DNA from 2 places in the Desulfosarcina sp. genome. Region 1 is predicted to be linked to the other one. Evidence: riboswitches for the same ligand, from Rfam matches in the RefSeq annotation. Region 1 holds a riboswitch; the other holds the start of a gene.

Region 1 (7,201 bases):
CCCGATGATCGAATGGAAACTACCCGGATCCTGCCTTTTCGATGGGCGTACCGTAAGATACGGGGTGACTGGCCATGGCCCGCCGGTAGTTGCGGTTCACGGCACACCCTGGTCGTCCTTCAATCTGCGGCATATCATCAAGGCCCTGTCTCGAGATTTCACCGTCTACTACTACGATTTGATCGGCTACGGCCAGTCGGACAAATCGCCCGGCGATGTTTCACTGGGAATCCAGAACCCGGTACTGGATTATCTTCTGGATTGCTGGCAGCTTGACAACCCGTCGATCATTGGTCATGATTTCGGAGGAACGACGGTGCTTCGCACGCACCTGATCAACGGACGCGATTTCGATCGGATCGTACTCATCGACCCGGTGGCTCTTGCGCCGTGGGGCTCGCCTTTCTTTCAGCATGTCCGTGAGCATGAAGCCGCTTTCGCCGGTGTACCGGATTACATTCACGAAGCCATCGTCCGCGCGTATATCAAGACAGCGGCCTTTACCCCCATCGATGATGCCATCCTGGATTCGATCGTCCTGCCGTGGACCGGACCGGACGGCAAAGCGGCTTTTTACCGGCAGATCGCTCAAGCCCATTCCGGCTACACGGATGCGGTGCAGGCCCTGTATGCCGAGATTTCCAGGCCGGTTTTGATCTTGTGGGGGCGTGAGGACACCTGGATACCGCTGGAACGCGGCGAGGCGCTGCGAGACATGATCCCGGGCTCTTCACTTCATGTCATTCCAGATGCCGGGCACCTGGTGATCGAAGAGCAGCCCGATCAGCTTGTGGAAAAGATTCGCCCTTTCATTCAGCATGCGGGCACGCCGTCACGGGCCTGAGCCGACGGACCATCGACAGCTTTCCCTGCGGTGCCGCGCAGCGCCGCCGCTGCCGGCAGAACACGCCCAGCGGCTGGTAGCAGGGATGGGCCAAGCAATCGCAGCCAAGCGTGATGCGGCGCAATGGCAGCACGCCTGGTCTTCAGGAACCCTCGATACATGATGACAGACACGGTTTTTACTGCAGGGATCATCGGGCATCGCGATTTAGGCGGCCATGCCGTCGATCTGTTCGTTCAATCGCGTTGCCACCAGATACTCTCCGCGCTCAAGATCAAATATCCCGAAATAAGGGCGGTTTCGGCAATGTCTTACGGTGCGGACGCCATTTTTGCACAGTGCGCGGTTTCGCTGGACATCCCGTTGGAATCGGTTATCCCTTTTGAGAATTTCCAGTCCGATTTTAGCGGCGACGTTTCCCATGAAAGGTATCGCACGTTGAGAAGCCGCTCGGACACCGAGACCCGGCTCAATTTTTCGACAAGAAGCCATCGGGCGTATAAAAAAAGCATGCAGTGGGTGGTTTTCAAGTCGAATGTCGTCGTTGCCGTCTGGGACGGCATGAAAAAAGGGTCAACCGGCGGAACGTGGGAAGCGGTCCAGCTTTGTGAAAAGCTCAACAAGGCCATGATCCACATCGATATCAAAAGGAAAACGATCGCGCTTCATTTTGTCGGGCGCGGCACCGGCATTTCCGGAAAGGCCGTTACATCCGGTCATATTGCAAGGGTGGTGTAACCATGGAACTATTCTCAAAAACCGGGTTAAGCGGTTCAAGAATTATTTTTATCGTCTCCGTGATCTTCTTGACGATTCTACTGGCCACCTATGGCGCGCAATATTTTATCGACAGGGAGATCGTCGTCTCCAGCGAGGGCCTTTCCGACAGGAAGACCGAGTACGAGATCAGTAAGCTCGATGCCGAGATAAGCCGTATACGAAGCGATACCGCCGGGAGCCTGTTCTGGCTCAAGCTGATTGCCCTGTTCGTTACCGTCGGCGGTGCCGTCGGCGGCTACCTGGTTGGCCAAAGTCGAAGCACGCAGGCGAGAATCAATTTTGAAGACAGGAAAAATGTCGACGAGGTGTATCAATCCATCGTTCGCGAACTGGCTAACGAATCACCGATTTTACGGGCTGCAGCGGCAGTCAAGCTAGGTTCGGTGCTCAAATCTTTTCCGTCCGAATGGAATGTCAGTGATGAAAGAAAAGCGCAGCTTGTCCAATTGACCAAGCAGGTTCTGTCCGCGGCACTCTCCATCGAAACCGACAAAAAAGTGTTAAAAACGCTGACCATCAACTTGGTCCTGCACAAGCCGGCGTCCGGCGGCGGACTGGCGAGTGTGCAGGAAATGGACCTGTCCGGCGCCAGGGCCGAAGATGCCTATTGGGCCCGCTGCAATTTTGAATATTCGGACTTTTATGCGGCGGACCTTTCCAGGGCTTCTTTCAGAAAGTCCAACCTGTCGGGTGCCCAATTCAGGGAAGCCGATTTGACCCATGCCGTGTTGGCCGGGTCCGTCTGCACCCATACCAATTTCAAGATGGCCGATCTCAGGGGGGCTGCCTTCGACAAGGCAATTCTGAATTCAGTCAATTTTGAATACGCCAAGGTACATTCGGTTTCTTTGGCCGATGCGCAAATCGACAAGATACCCGAGTGCCCGGTCGATATTTCCGAACAAGGCGACGGCAGCCAACTCATCCCGGTCGGCACGTGGCTCGATTCAATCAGGGACCGTCGTCAACAATAGACCGGCATCGGGTGGCCTGGCCGTAATATGGCCGGTTCGGTCGATCGAGAGGAGATTATTCGCATGTCCGGGAAAAAGAGGAAAATTTCAAGAAGGGCTTTTATCAGAACCGCCGGGGCAGGTAGTATAGGCGCAGCGCTCGTGCCCTTTAGCGCATTGAGGCAGGCCCACGCGAATGCTTCCGCGTCGGTGCCTCGCGAAAGGGTGGTGCCCACACGGCCATTCGGGAAAACGGGCGTCGATGTCTCCATGCTTTCGCTGGGCGGCGTCTTGAGAGGTGATGACCAGATCCTATTCAAGTTGGCCTTTAAAATGGGCGTGACCTATTGGGATACAGCGGATTCATACGGTTGGGGCAAAAACGAAACCGCCATCGGAAACTACTTTGAGAATTTTCCCGAGCACCGCAAGCAGGTCTTCCTGGTGACTAAATCGGCGACATCGGACCCGAAGAAACTGACCGAAAAATTAAATGCGTCCCTTGAAAAAATGAATACGTCCTACGTCGATATGTATTTCATCCACTACGTCAGCGATGTGAAAAATGAATTGACCGATGCGGTCAAAACGTGGGCTGAAAAGGCGAAAGCGCAAGGGAAGATAAGGCTGTTTGGGTTCAGTGCCCATAAAAATATGGAACCCAGCATGCTGGCGGCAGCCAGACTGGGATGGATCGATGGAATCATGATGAGTTACAACTACCGGCTGATGGCAAAGAATGAAATGAAGAAAGCGGTCGATGCCTGCGTGAAGGCGGGAATAGGTTTGACCGCCATGAAAACGCAGGCGGCTTTTACGGCGAACTTTTATGCCGCCATCGGATCCGAGACCGATGATTCCCTGAAGATGACCGAGAACTTTTTAAAACAGGGATATACCGCCGAGCAGGCCAAACTCAAGGCTGTGTGGGAAAATCCCCATATTGCCAGCATCTGCTCGGCAATGCCGAACCTGACGATCCTGCAGGCCAATGTCGATGCGGCTCTGGATCGACGGCAATTGTCTGAAGGCGACAAGCAGCGCATGAAACGATATGCGCAACGAACGGCTCCCGGCTACTGCGCCGGTTGTGCCGCAATCTGCGAATCCCGGATCGACCCGGACCTTCCGATCAGCGATATCATGCGCGCTTCCATGTACGCCAACAGCTATAACGATCGAAGAAAAGCCTCGCGTTTATTCAGCCGGCTGCCGAAAGACCTGAAGGTGAAAATTCTCAAGGCCGACTTCAGCATGGCGGAGAAAAAATGTCCGCAACGGATACCCATCGGTCTCGTGGTGAAAAATGCCTGTGAGGACCTGGCTTAGCCGACGCGTATAACTAAAAGAACCTTTTTTGTTTCGGTTTCATCGATCAGCAATCGGCGTGCTAATTCTCCAATCCGGGAATGAATTAAAAAGAAAATCAGTTTTCCGACATTTACCGATTTGATGGCTATCGGAAATGACTGAGTGGCCCGCGGATATGATCCACCCATATGTCCACGAACTCATCAAATTCCGCAGTTCCCTTGAGGACAGGAACGCATTCAATGCCAGCCTTTGTAAGAATTGATTTCCAAGAGTCTTCTTCATCGCCGGCCATGTCGTTTTTGGCATGGTCGCCGGCAACCGACATGAACGGCATCAGATAGGTTTTTTTAATCTTTTTTTTCAGCATCAGTTCCTTGACCAGATCGACTTCTGGGTATCCTTCAACAGTGCCCACAAAGATGTTGGGGTCCTTGAGCTGCAGCTGGAACATCAGTGCGGCGTAAAAAGCGTTGGATGGGTGGTGTGTGCCGTGTCCCATGAGCACGATGGCTTCATTTTCTTTCCGCTCTTTCGGGATGGTTGCCAAAATGGCGTCCACCGTGCGCACCATGTCTTCCTGGCTGGCCATGAGGGGATAGCCAAGAATCACTTTCTGGAAGCCGCCCAAGCTTTTAAAGGCCCCCACCGTTTTCCGTAAATCGTGATATTCTGCACCGCCAATAGTGTGCAGGGATTGGACGGCCACATGGGTAAATTTCTCATCCACCATTTTGGCCAGAGCAACCTCGGGAGAGTCCAGATGTTTACCCTGCTTGGCCAATTTCTCGCGGATGATGTGCGACGTATATGCCCAGCGAACAGGGATGTCGGGATAGGCGGCTTTAACTTTGTTATCAATATTTTCAAAAGAGACCTGGGCGGATGCTTCACTCGACCCGAAGGCAACCAAAAGAATACCCACCTTTTTAATCGCCTGATTGCCATGGCCGGCAGAGGCAAGGCCATTTGTAGAAATTACAACGCATAGCAGAAGCATCACTATCCCCACGCTTGTTTTTGTTCTCACCTTAATCCTCCTTGTTAATGGTCAATGTCGAATGCCCCTATCTGATCTGCGCAACCCGATGATCAGGATCCGCGAATGCAGCGGCATCGCCTGCGCGCATGACAAATCGGCCGGATGAAATTGAAATTCATAACACGGATAAAGCGATGAAGGACTAACTGCCCAGAAACCCTCCGTCGCTTTATCCGTGCGGGTGCGGCATTCACCGGCATAAAAAAGCCCTTCATGCGGACATTGGCATGAAGGGCTGCACCCAGCTTTCTTGGCCCTATCGCTATATTACCGGACCCCTTCCATCGGGGGATTGGCGGCATTTAACAAGGCAGGTCTTCTGGCTCTCGGATCATCCTACTCTCTGCGCCTTCCCGTTTCGATGATGCACAAAACAGTGGCATCTGCAGATTTCGTCCCCGATTACAGCGGCGGGACCGCTCCCGATTCCAACGGGATTTCCTATCAAGCCCTTCCGGGCACCTTTGATAGAATGCCATATCCAAACGGATCGTTTTTGTCAAATGCTAAAAACTATTTTTCCGAGATGGTTGTCCGGTAAGTAACTATCCAAGCCAAGAGATACTGCTGCATGTATACGGTGGATCGCTTTTGCTGAACCTTTGTCGCGATTTCAATCGGATACCAACGGTTTTAAAAAACCAGAGATGTCTTTCCAGTAGGTTTCCCATTGCGGCGGGCAGTCGCTGTGCCCGCAATCGTAAAGTATCACTTCGGCACGTGGAATTTGTCTCTTAATCTCCAAGGCGTGGTTAACAGGAACCACTTTGTCCCGATTGCCGTGGATGATTAAAAGTGGACCCGGGTAGGTCAATAATGCCGAAACGGTGTCGTAATTGTCCGAAAGGAGTATGTCCGGCGCACCATGGGCCATCGCCTTAATGGACGTGAATGTTGATTCGACGATGATGGCGGCCGGCTGGCGATGCCGGGAAAGCTCACTCAGGACGCTCCCACCCAATGAACGGCCATGGAATACGATACGGTTGGCGTCCACGACCGGCAGTGATACCAGATGGTCATAGAATCGCCTGTAATCGGAGGCAATGCGTTCCCGGCTGGGCGTTCCGGCGCTTCTTCCGTATCCGCGATATTCGCCTAAAAGCACGCTGTAGCCCATGCGTTGATACATCTGCGCCCGCTTCAAGTAAAAGTCGATCAGCTCTCGATTGCCGTGGGCCATCAGCACCCCTGGCCCCGGTTGGGATGCATCGACCCCGTTGCCCTCAAATAGCCACCCTTCCACTTCACCCTGGTCCGTTTTCAGCCAGAACCGCTTCAAATGAGTTGAATCGTCCGGAAACGAGGGTGCCGACTGAATGTTATGTGGCTGAAACACCAATCGGCGAACGGGATGGATGCAGGCGGTTATTCCACCGATGAAAAGCAGCAACAGGGCGGGCAATAATTTGGGGATGGATTGTAAGATGCTTTTCATAGTTGTCGTTTTTCTTCTCGCAACCGCCAATTTCAAAAAAATTTACCAAAAGGTTGCTACGCCTGAGAGTTCGATGGCCGTGTATATGAGCAGGAATGATAACATCGTGTTTACGACGCTTCTGACCCGATCATTTTCCAATTTGTTTTTGATGGTGGCACCCGCTAAAACCCACAACGACGTGGCGGTAAATGCGATCAATGCGAATGCAACGGCAAACAAGGAAAGGTAATCCAACCGGTTCGAGATCGTGGCAAGAAATGTCGAATACAGCGTCAAACCATAAATAAAGACCTTTGGATTGAAAAGCTGCAGCATAAATCCTTGGATGAATGCCGTTGCTGTCCCCTCGGGTTCGACAAATGAATAGTTGGCGCGCAACAGGCCTGTGGCGAGCCATAAAATGTAACCGGCACCAATCCACCGTAAATATCGTTCTGCAGCCGGTATGATCGTCAGCAAGGCACTGGAAAGGTAGGCACAGGCAATCATGATGACGAAGAACCCGGAAGCAATCCCAAAAAGGTAGTTAACTGATTTCCGGTAGCCGACCCTCACTCCCATGGAGGCACTGGAAATATTGTTGGGCCCGGGGGTAAAGGTCGTTATCACCACGAACGACATGAGCGGTGCAAGTTCGAGGTTCACCAAACACCTCTTGTATTAGGAGAAAAAATGACGTATTATTTAACACATATTTAATCGTTATATAAACTTAAAAACAATATATTGTCAATATGTATGCTATATGGATCCATCGATCGATTTAATTGCTGCGAACCTCCGGACGATAAGAGACAACAGAAGCCTGAGCCTCGATCAGTTGTCCGAAC
Region 2 (7,201 bases), on a different contig from region 1:
CCAGTATCCCGGTTTGCGCTGTTTTAAGGTCTGAATGTCTTCGATCACCTCTTCGTTTGCCAGGCAGCAGTTGGCCACCGCCACGCTGTTTTCGAGCATGTGCTTCTCTTCCAGGGCATCCGTGATATCCCCGGCGTTGCGATAGGCCTTCATGAAAACCACGTTGTCCACAATTTCCGAGAGTTGGCGCAGGCGGTGCCCCCCCTCCACGCCGGACAACACCAGCAGCGACTCCTCACCCTCCACCAGGGGACGGTTCACCCGGGCGGCGGCGGCCTGATAGGCGGTAATGCCGGGGACGGTGACGACCGGTGCGCCGGGCGCCAGGGCCAGCACGTACTTGAGCACATATCCATAGGTGGCGTAGGTCAGCGAGTCTCCCAGGGTAAGGAAAGCCACATCATGGCCTTTTTCCAGTTCGCTGATGATAGTGCGCGCATGGGCCTGCCAGCAGGCCTCTTTTTCGGCCTGATCCTTGGTCATGGGAAAGGGCAGCAGCCGCACGTCGCTGTTTTCGGGGATGTGCGGTGCGGCAATCGTGACCGCCTGGCTGTGGGCGTTTTTCGTGGAGGATGCCGCAAAGACCACGTCGACCCGATTGATGATCTTGACCGACTTCAAGGGGATCAGATCTGGATCTCCGGGCCCCACGCCGATGCCGTAAAGCGTTCCGTAATGCATAGTGTTCATGGTGTCGCCTGTTAGTAATTAGGTTGTTGGCCGAAGGTGTTCAACAACGTTAATCGTTTGCTGTCTCCGGTGGCCCCGTCGAAAACAAATCGGGATCAACGATCTTCTCCGGCCTTGACGATCAATGCGTTGACCACGGCTGCCGCCACGTTCGACCCGCCTTTGCGGCCCACGTTGGTGACATGGGGGACATCGCATTGCAGCAAAAGGGCCTTGGATTCGGCGGCGTTGACGAACCCCACCGGCAACCCCACCACCAGGGCCGGCTGAACGGCACCCTGTTCCATGAGTTCGATCAGTCGCAGCAGGGCTGTGGGGGCGTTGCCCACCACGTAAATGCCACCGGCAAGCTCCGCTGCAGCCACGTCCACGGCCGCCTTGGCCCGTGTGATGCCTTTGCGCGCGGCGGTTTCGGCCACCCGTTCATCGGACATGTAGCATTTGACCGTACCGCCGAACCGGACCAGATCACGCTGGCGGATACCCGCACGGGCCATGTTGGTGTCGGTAATGATGGCGCATCCGCTGCGGATGGCCGCTACGCCGGCCGCAACGGCCTGCGGGTGAAAACGGATCATCTGCTGCCACTCAAAATCGGCGCTGGTATGAATCACCCGGCGCACCACCGGCCACTGATCCGCTGAAAAGCCATGGGCGCCGGCCTCGCTGTCGATCATTTGAAAACTCAACTGCTCGATCTCATTGGGTTTCATGAACGGTTCCTTTATTTTTATTTTTTACGGCAGCCCATCGCCTGCAAGCGTTCACGAAATGCCTGGCAGCCGACGGGCAGCTTCCGAAATGCAGGTGGATATAACTGCCCAGGGTCTGGTTGGCCATAAAACCCTCGGCCGCTTTTTCCATGCCGGCACGATCGGTCATCCGGTAGATCCCGGTCAGGTCTTTCGTTTCACTGCTGATGGTGGAATAGTGGAATTCATGCCCGCGCATGACCTGACCGGCCGGTCCCAGCAGCGTGGGCATCGACTGGGTGACCTCCCGGTATCCCAACGCCTTGAGCCGGGCCAGCATGCGCGTGGCCAAGGGCAGGCAGCCGGTCATCGAGAAGGCATTGCCATCGATATCGCCCATCTCCCGGCACAGGTACATGAATCCGCCGCATTCACCGTAAATCGGCATATTCATCCGACTCACCTGCCGGATCTCCTGGAGCAGCAGCCGGTTGCCGGCCAGCACACCGGCATGCAGTTCCGGATATCCCCCTCCAAAATAAAGACCGTCCAGTCCTTCCGGCAGCCGGTTGTCCGTCAGGGGGGAGAAAAAAACCAGCTGGGCACCGGCTGCCTCCAACAGCTCCAGATTCTCCGGGTAGTAGAAGCAAAAGGCGGCGTCCCGGGCCACGCCGATACGCACGCCGGCCACTTGCGTCTCGATTCCGGGAGGCGACGCATTCTCCTGAAGATCAAGATCCGGCAGCCCCTGAAGCAAGGCATCGAGATCCAGCTGCTTTTCAATCAGGGCCGCCAGGAGTCCGCGGTCAGCTTCAGACAGGTCATGGTCCTCCCGGGTCACCAGCCCCAGGTGCCGCTCGGGAATGGCAATGGCTTCATCACGCATCAGGCCGCCCAGCACCGGCATGCGCACGTGGCCGTCCATGGCCGCTTTCAGGTAGTCCAGATGGCGGTCGCTGCCCAGGTGATTGAAGCACACACCGGCAAAGGAGAGCGCATCATCAAAGCCTTCGAATCCCTGCACCAGGGCGGCTGCACTGCGGGCCATGGAGCGTGCCCCCACCACCAGCACCACCGGCAGGCCCAGCCACTTGGCCATCTGGGCGGTGGAGCCCGCCTCACTGCGTCCGTCATAACCGTCGTACAGGCCCATCACCCCCTCCACGACGGCGATGTCGGCACCGACGGTGTGCCTGGCGAACGTTTTCAGGTTATACGCCTGCGAAAGCATCCACCCGTCCAGGTTGCGGCTGGCCCGACCGGTGACCCGGCTGTGATGGCCGGGATCGATGAAATCCGGCCCCACCTTGAACGGCGCAACTTTATACCCCCGGGCAGTGAGCGCGGCCATCAGACCCAGCGTGATGGTGGTTTTACCGGCCCCGCTGTGGGTGCCGGCGATGACGATGCCTTTGATATCATCCTCCTGAAAGATTGCTTGCTTATGGTGTCAGTCACTCATGCCGGCCATTGCCAGGATGGTCCGGCCCGCCGCACAGTATACGTCAGGATAGAGCAGGCAGCCGATCCGGTATATTCCTTTGAGCAGCCCCAAGGTCGGACGCGAGACGACGGTCTCGTCCACCAGGTAAACCTGTCCCGCCTTGACGGCCTTGATGGCGCCGAATCCCGGTTCAGCCATGATCGCCTCCACGGAGACCTGGTTCATGGCGCCCTGTTGGGAAAGGAAAACATCGATTTCGGCGGCATGGGAGAGCAGCCGCTCCTTTCCGTATACCGCGATATTGTTTTTTTCGCGCACCGGGGCATCGCCGGCCACATTGATGCCGCCCGCCGTTTCCAGGGCAAAAATGGCCATGGCCTGGGGCGTGAACGTTTTCATTTTTCGGTGGATGGCCTCGAAGTAAACCCGCTGAGGCTGGTCCACCTGCGCGGACAGCCGACGGAAGTCCGCCACCGCCGCCTGAAAGGCGCGATGCATGCCATCGGCTTGCGCGTCCCTTCCCGTTAACCGGCCCAACAGCCGCCAGTATGCCGCCAGATGGTCCACGGTGGAAGGCTGCACCGACACCACCTGGATTCCACTCTGTTTCAACCGCTGCACCAACCGGGGATACCCGCGGTCGATCATGGGCCGGATCAGGACCAGGTCCGGACGGGCGGCCAAAAACCGCTCCGGGTCGTCGTGATAGGAAAATATCTGCTTTCCTGCAGCTCCGGTCAGATCGGCCGACTGGCCATCGATGCCGATGAGCCGGTCGGCCGCACCCATCGCCAGTAAATTCTCTGTATGGGCGCCATAAAGAGAGATGATGCGTTCATAGGGGGCATGGTCCCGCACGGTTTCATCCATCGGAAAATCATCGGCAAGACCGGAGCTGCCCCAAAACAGCCATGCGATCAGAAGGCTGTAGATGGTCTGTTTTGTTATCAATCCCTCAATCAGCATCTTTTGTATCGGACCTGAAGCCGTCCGGTAAAATCGTCCAGCGCAACCCGGGCCTGAACGTCGAACACCCGTTCCAGGTTTTGCGGAGTGAACACCTCAGCCGTGGGGCCGGCAGCAACCACCCGGCCCCCTTTGACCATAATGATTTCCTGGCTGTATGCCGATGCCAGATTCAGGTCCTGAAACACGGCGATCACCGTCCGCCGCTCATTCTGAACCAGCCCGGACACTCGGTCGAGCAGCGTCAGGGTATGGCGGACGTCCAGATTGGCCGTGGCCTCGTCCAGCACCAGCACCGGGGTGTCCTGGGCCAGCGCCCGTGCAAAGATCACCCGCTGTCGCTCGCCCCCGCTCAACGACGTGATGGGCCGATCCTTGAATGCCATCACATCGCAGTCGGCCATGGTCCGGGCCACCCGGTCCAGGTCTTCGGCGGATGGTGCGCCGAATCGGGGCGTATGGGGGTACCGCCCCATGAAAACCACTTCTTCGACCGTAAAGGGAAAATTGACTGCGTAGTCCTGGGGCACCAGCGCAATCTGTCTGGCCAGTTCCCGCCTGCCGTATTCGCCCAAAGGCCTGCCCGCGTAGTGGATGTGGCCTTGATGGGGCGTGATGTGCCGGCAGATCAGGTCGAGCAGCGTGGTCTTGCCGCAGCCGTTGGGACCGACGATGCCGATAAAACGGCCGGCAGGCAGTTCCAGGTCCAGACCCTCGAACAGGGCCTTGCCCGGGTGGGCGAAACCGATGCCGCAAAGTGCAAAGCCCACGCTTAGAATCCCCTCCCGCCGGTCTGGCGTTTTCGAAACAGGTAGCAGAAAAAGGGACCGCCGATCAGCGCCGTGAGCACCCCGATGGGGATTTCATGGGGCAAAACGGCCCGGGTCACCGTATCGGCGCACAAGAGCAGGAACGCTCCGCTGAAAAGGGACAGGGGCAGCAGGCGACGGTTGTCCGGCCCGACCAGGGCACGCATCATGTGGGGCACCAGCAGCCCGACGAATCCGATAATGCCCGAAACGGACACGCAGGCTGACGCCACCATCGAGGCCGTAACCAGAAGGATCCAGGGAACCCGGTGGGCATCCACGCCCAACGATGCGGCAGCCCGCCGGCCCAGGCACAGCAGGTTCAGATCGCGGGCGTAGAAGACGAAGACCAACAGCCCGACCAGAAGAAAGGTGCCGGAAAGGCCCACATCGATCCAGGTTTTCGACGCGAAGCTGCCCATGAGCCAGAAAATGATCACCGACACCTGCTCATCGGCCACGAACTTCAGGAAACTGATGCCGGCGGAAAGAATGGCCGCGACAATGATTCCCGAAAGGATCAGGTTGTTGGCATTGGCGCCGCCGGCCGACGAGGAGAGGTAGACCACCAGCATCAACGTGGCGGTGGCACCGATGAATGCGCACACGGGCACACTGTAGATTCCCGCCACGGTCAGGTTCAGCAAAAGCGCCAGGGCGGCACCGAAGGCGGCGCCGGCAGAGACCCCCAAGGTGTATGGATCGGCCAGGGGGTTGAGCAGGATACCCTGGAAAACCACGCCGCACAGGGCCAGCCCGCCGCCCACGGCTGCGGCGGTGAGGATGCGCGGCAGGCGAACCTCCATGACGACGACCCTCGTCAACTCGTCCACGTCGGCGATCAGGCCCGCGTTTCCTGTCAGGCTGCCGCCCACCACCCGCAGCACATCCACCCAGGCAATCTTCATATATCCCATGCCGGCCGACAGGCTGATGGCCACTGCCAGGGCCAGGGCCAGCAGGCCGGCCATGAGAAGGCTGTGATTCTGCAGTCGGTGGTGAGACGTGGTGGACGAGGCATCAGGCATGGTCGTTTTAGCTTTCTACCGGTTGTTTCTCCCTGCACCCGGTTTCCAGGCCGCAACGGGAGGCTCGTTTATCTTCAATGACGGGTCTGCCGGCAACGGGCGGTCAGATCGACTTCCAAAACAAAAACCCTTCAAACCTGTCCACCGGTTCGAAGGGTTGCACCCATTTTACTTGGCCCTCAACGTATGAATGGCCGAGAACGCTTTTCCAAGAAGGCTCTCCGGCACAAAGGCAAGGCAGGTCTTCTGGCTTCCCCAGACCCGTTGGGCGCCTTCCCACACCGGTTTCCCGGAACAGTGGCATATGGCCCGACGGATTCCTTCCATCCAGATGAAAGAAACGAGGGTTACAGCGGCGGGACCGCTCCCGGTTTTCACGGGATTCCCTATTAAGCGAAACGCACCTTGCGTCTCCGCTTGTAGGTCAAATCCCCTGGCCTGTCAATGCATAAGGACCGCGCTGAAAAATAATTGCGCAGGCTCGGGCCGGGTATGGATGCGCTGAACAGGCCATGGCACCCGCCCATTCCCATATCCGCTGTTTACGGTGTCGGCCGATCCTTTCGCACCGTGTTGGCGCGCCATATTGACCGGATATTCCTTGGATGGAAAAAGGTGATCCTGTGGTTGAAAACAACATGATAATGATGGTATGTCTTACGGTTAGAAATTGATCCCTCCCCGCGGCAACCCGCGGGGAACACGCACGGTTTAGCGGTTCAAACAAAGGGAAGGCATCCCTACGATGGGGGTCTTGAAAAAATATCATGTGGCCTCCGGATCTTTCGAGGTCGGTCATGCGCAGCCCCGTCTGCTTCAGGCATTCTTAGGCACCTGCGTAGGGGTGGCCGTATTCGATGCCAGCGCCGGTGTCGGGGGGCTGAACCACCTGCTGCTGCCCGAGCCGGTCGGCTCCTGGAGCATGGACCAGCCGGAAAAATATGCCACCACCAGCATGCCATTGTTTTTGAAGCAATTGCTGGACATGGGGGCCACCCGTGAAAACATGCAGGCGGTGATTGCCGGCGGTGCCCTGGTGGGCCCATTGACCCCCCAGGACATGAACCTCGACATCGGCGGGAGAACCGCGGAAAAAACCGTGGCGGCACTGGAGACCGAAGGCATTACCGTGGCTCGATCGGAAACCGGTGGGTTTTTCACCTGCGGTATCGAACTCGACATGCAGCGCTGGAAATGCCGCATTCGGCCTGCCGGATTCGACGCGCCGGATATCAAGGCCGGCGAACCGTCACCGGCCCTGTCGGACGTCCGGCAGGCCATCGAAACCATCCGGCCGATCCCCCAGGTGGCCCTGAAAGTGCTGCGCATCATCGAGGACGGCACTTACGATATCGACAAGGTCTCCGGAGAGGTTAAAAAAGACCAGGTCATCAGCGCCAGAACCATTCAGTTGTGCAATTCAGCCTTGTTCACCAAACGCCATGACGTGGTCTCCCTAGACCATGCACTGGTCTTTCTCGGCCAGGAACTGTTCATCAAACTGGTTATCTCCGCGGCCGTGCAAAGCTATTACAGCCAGAGCGGTAATGGCTACAGCCTGTGCAAGGGCGG

The links. Region 1 has a riboswitch for cobalamin ahead of ACZCED_RS20625 (sirohydrochlorin cobaltochelatase). Riboswitches for the same ligand answer to the same signal wherever they lie in the genome.
Region 2: linked by a shared signal. The riboswitch ahead of ACZCED_RS08485 (FecCD family ABC transporter permease) and the one ahead of ACZCED_RS20625 (sirohydrochlorin cobaltochelatase) in region 1 are both predicted to bind cobalamin.

Annotation. Positions count from the first base shown of each region.
Region 1 is NZ_JBUOIV010000060.1:22,244-29,444, forward strand. Features, by position in the region: gene ACZCED_RS20605 (alpha/beta fold hydrolase) at 5-844, shown strand; gene ACZCED_RS20610 (hypothetical protein) at 1,004-1,582, shown strand; gene ACZCED_RS20615 (pentapeptide repeat-containing protein) at 1,585-2,598, shown strand; gene ACZCED_RS20620 (aldo/keto reductase) at 2,806-3,906, shown strand; gene ACZCED_RS20625 (sirohydrochlorin cobaltochelatase) at 4,034-4,918, opposite strand; cobalamin riboswitch at 5,223-5,411, opposite strand; gene ACZCED_RS20630 (alpha/beta hydrolase) at 5,544-6,368, opposite strand; gene ACZCED_RS20635 (LysE family translocator) at 6,411-7,016, opposite strand; gene ACZCED_RS20640 (helix-turn-helix domain-containing protein) at 7,117-7,201, shown strand, end outside.
Region 2 is NZ_JBUOIV010000013.1:10,215-17,415, reverse strand. Features, by position in the region: gene cobI (precorrin-2 C(20)-methyltransferase) at 1-690, opposite strand, end outside; gene ACZCED_RS08505 (precorrin-8X methylmutase) at 786-1,403, opposite strand; gene ACZCED_RS08500 (cobyrinate a,c-diamide synthase) at 1,390-2,784, opposite strand; gene ACZCED_RS08495 (ABC transporter substrate-binding protein) at 2,833-3,696, opposite strand; gene ACZCED_RS08490 (ABC transporter ATP-binding protein) at 3,786-4,562, opposite strand; gene ACZCED_RS08485 (FecCD family ABC transporter permease) at 4,565-5,629, opposite strand; cobalamin riboswitch at 5,849-6,052, opposite strand; gene ACZCED_RS08480 (HDOD domain-containing protein) at 6,384-7,201, shown strand, end outside.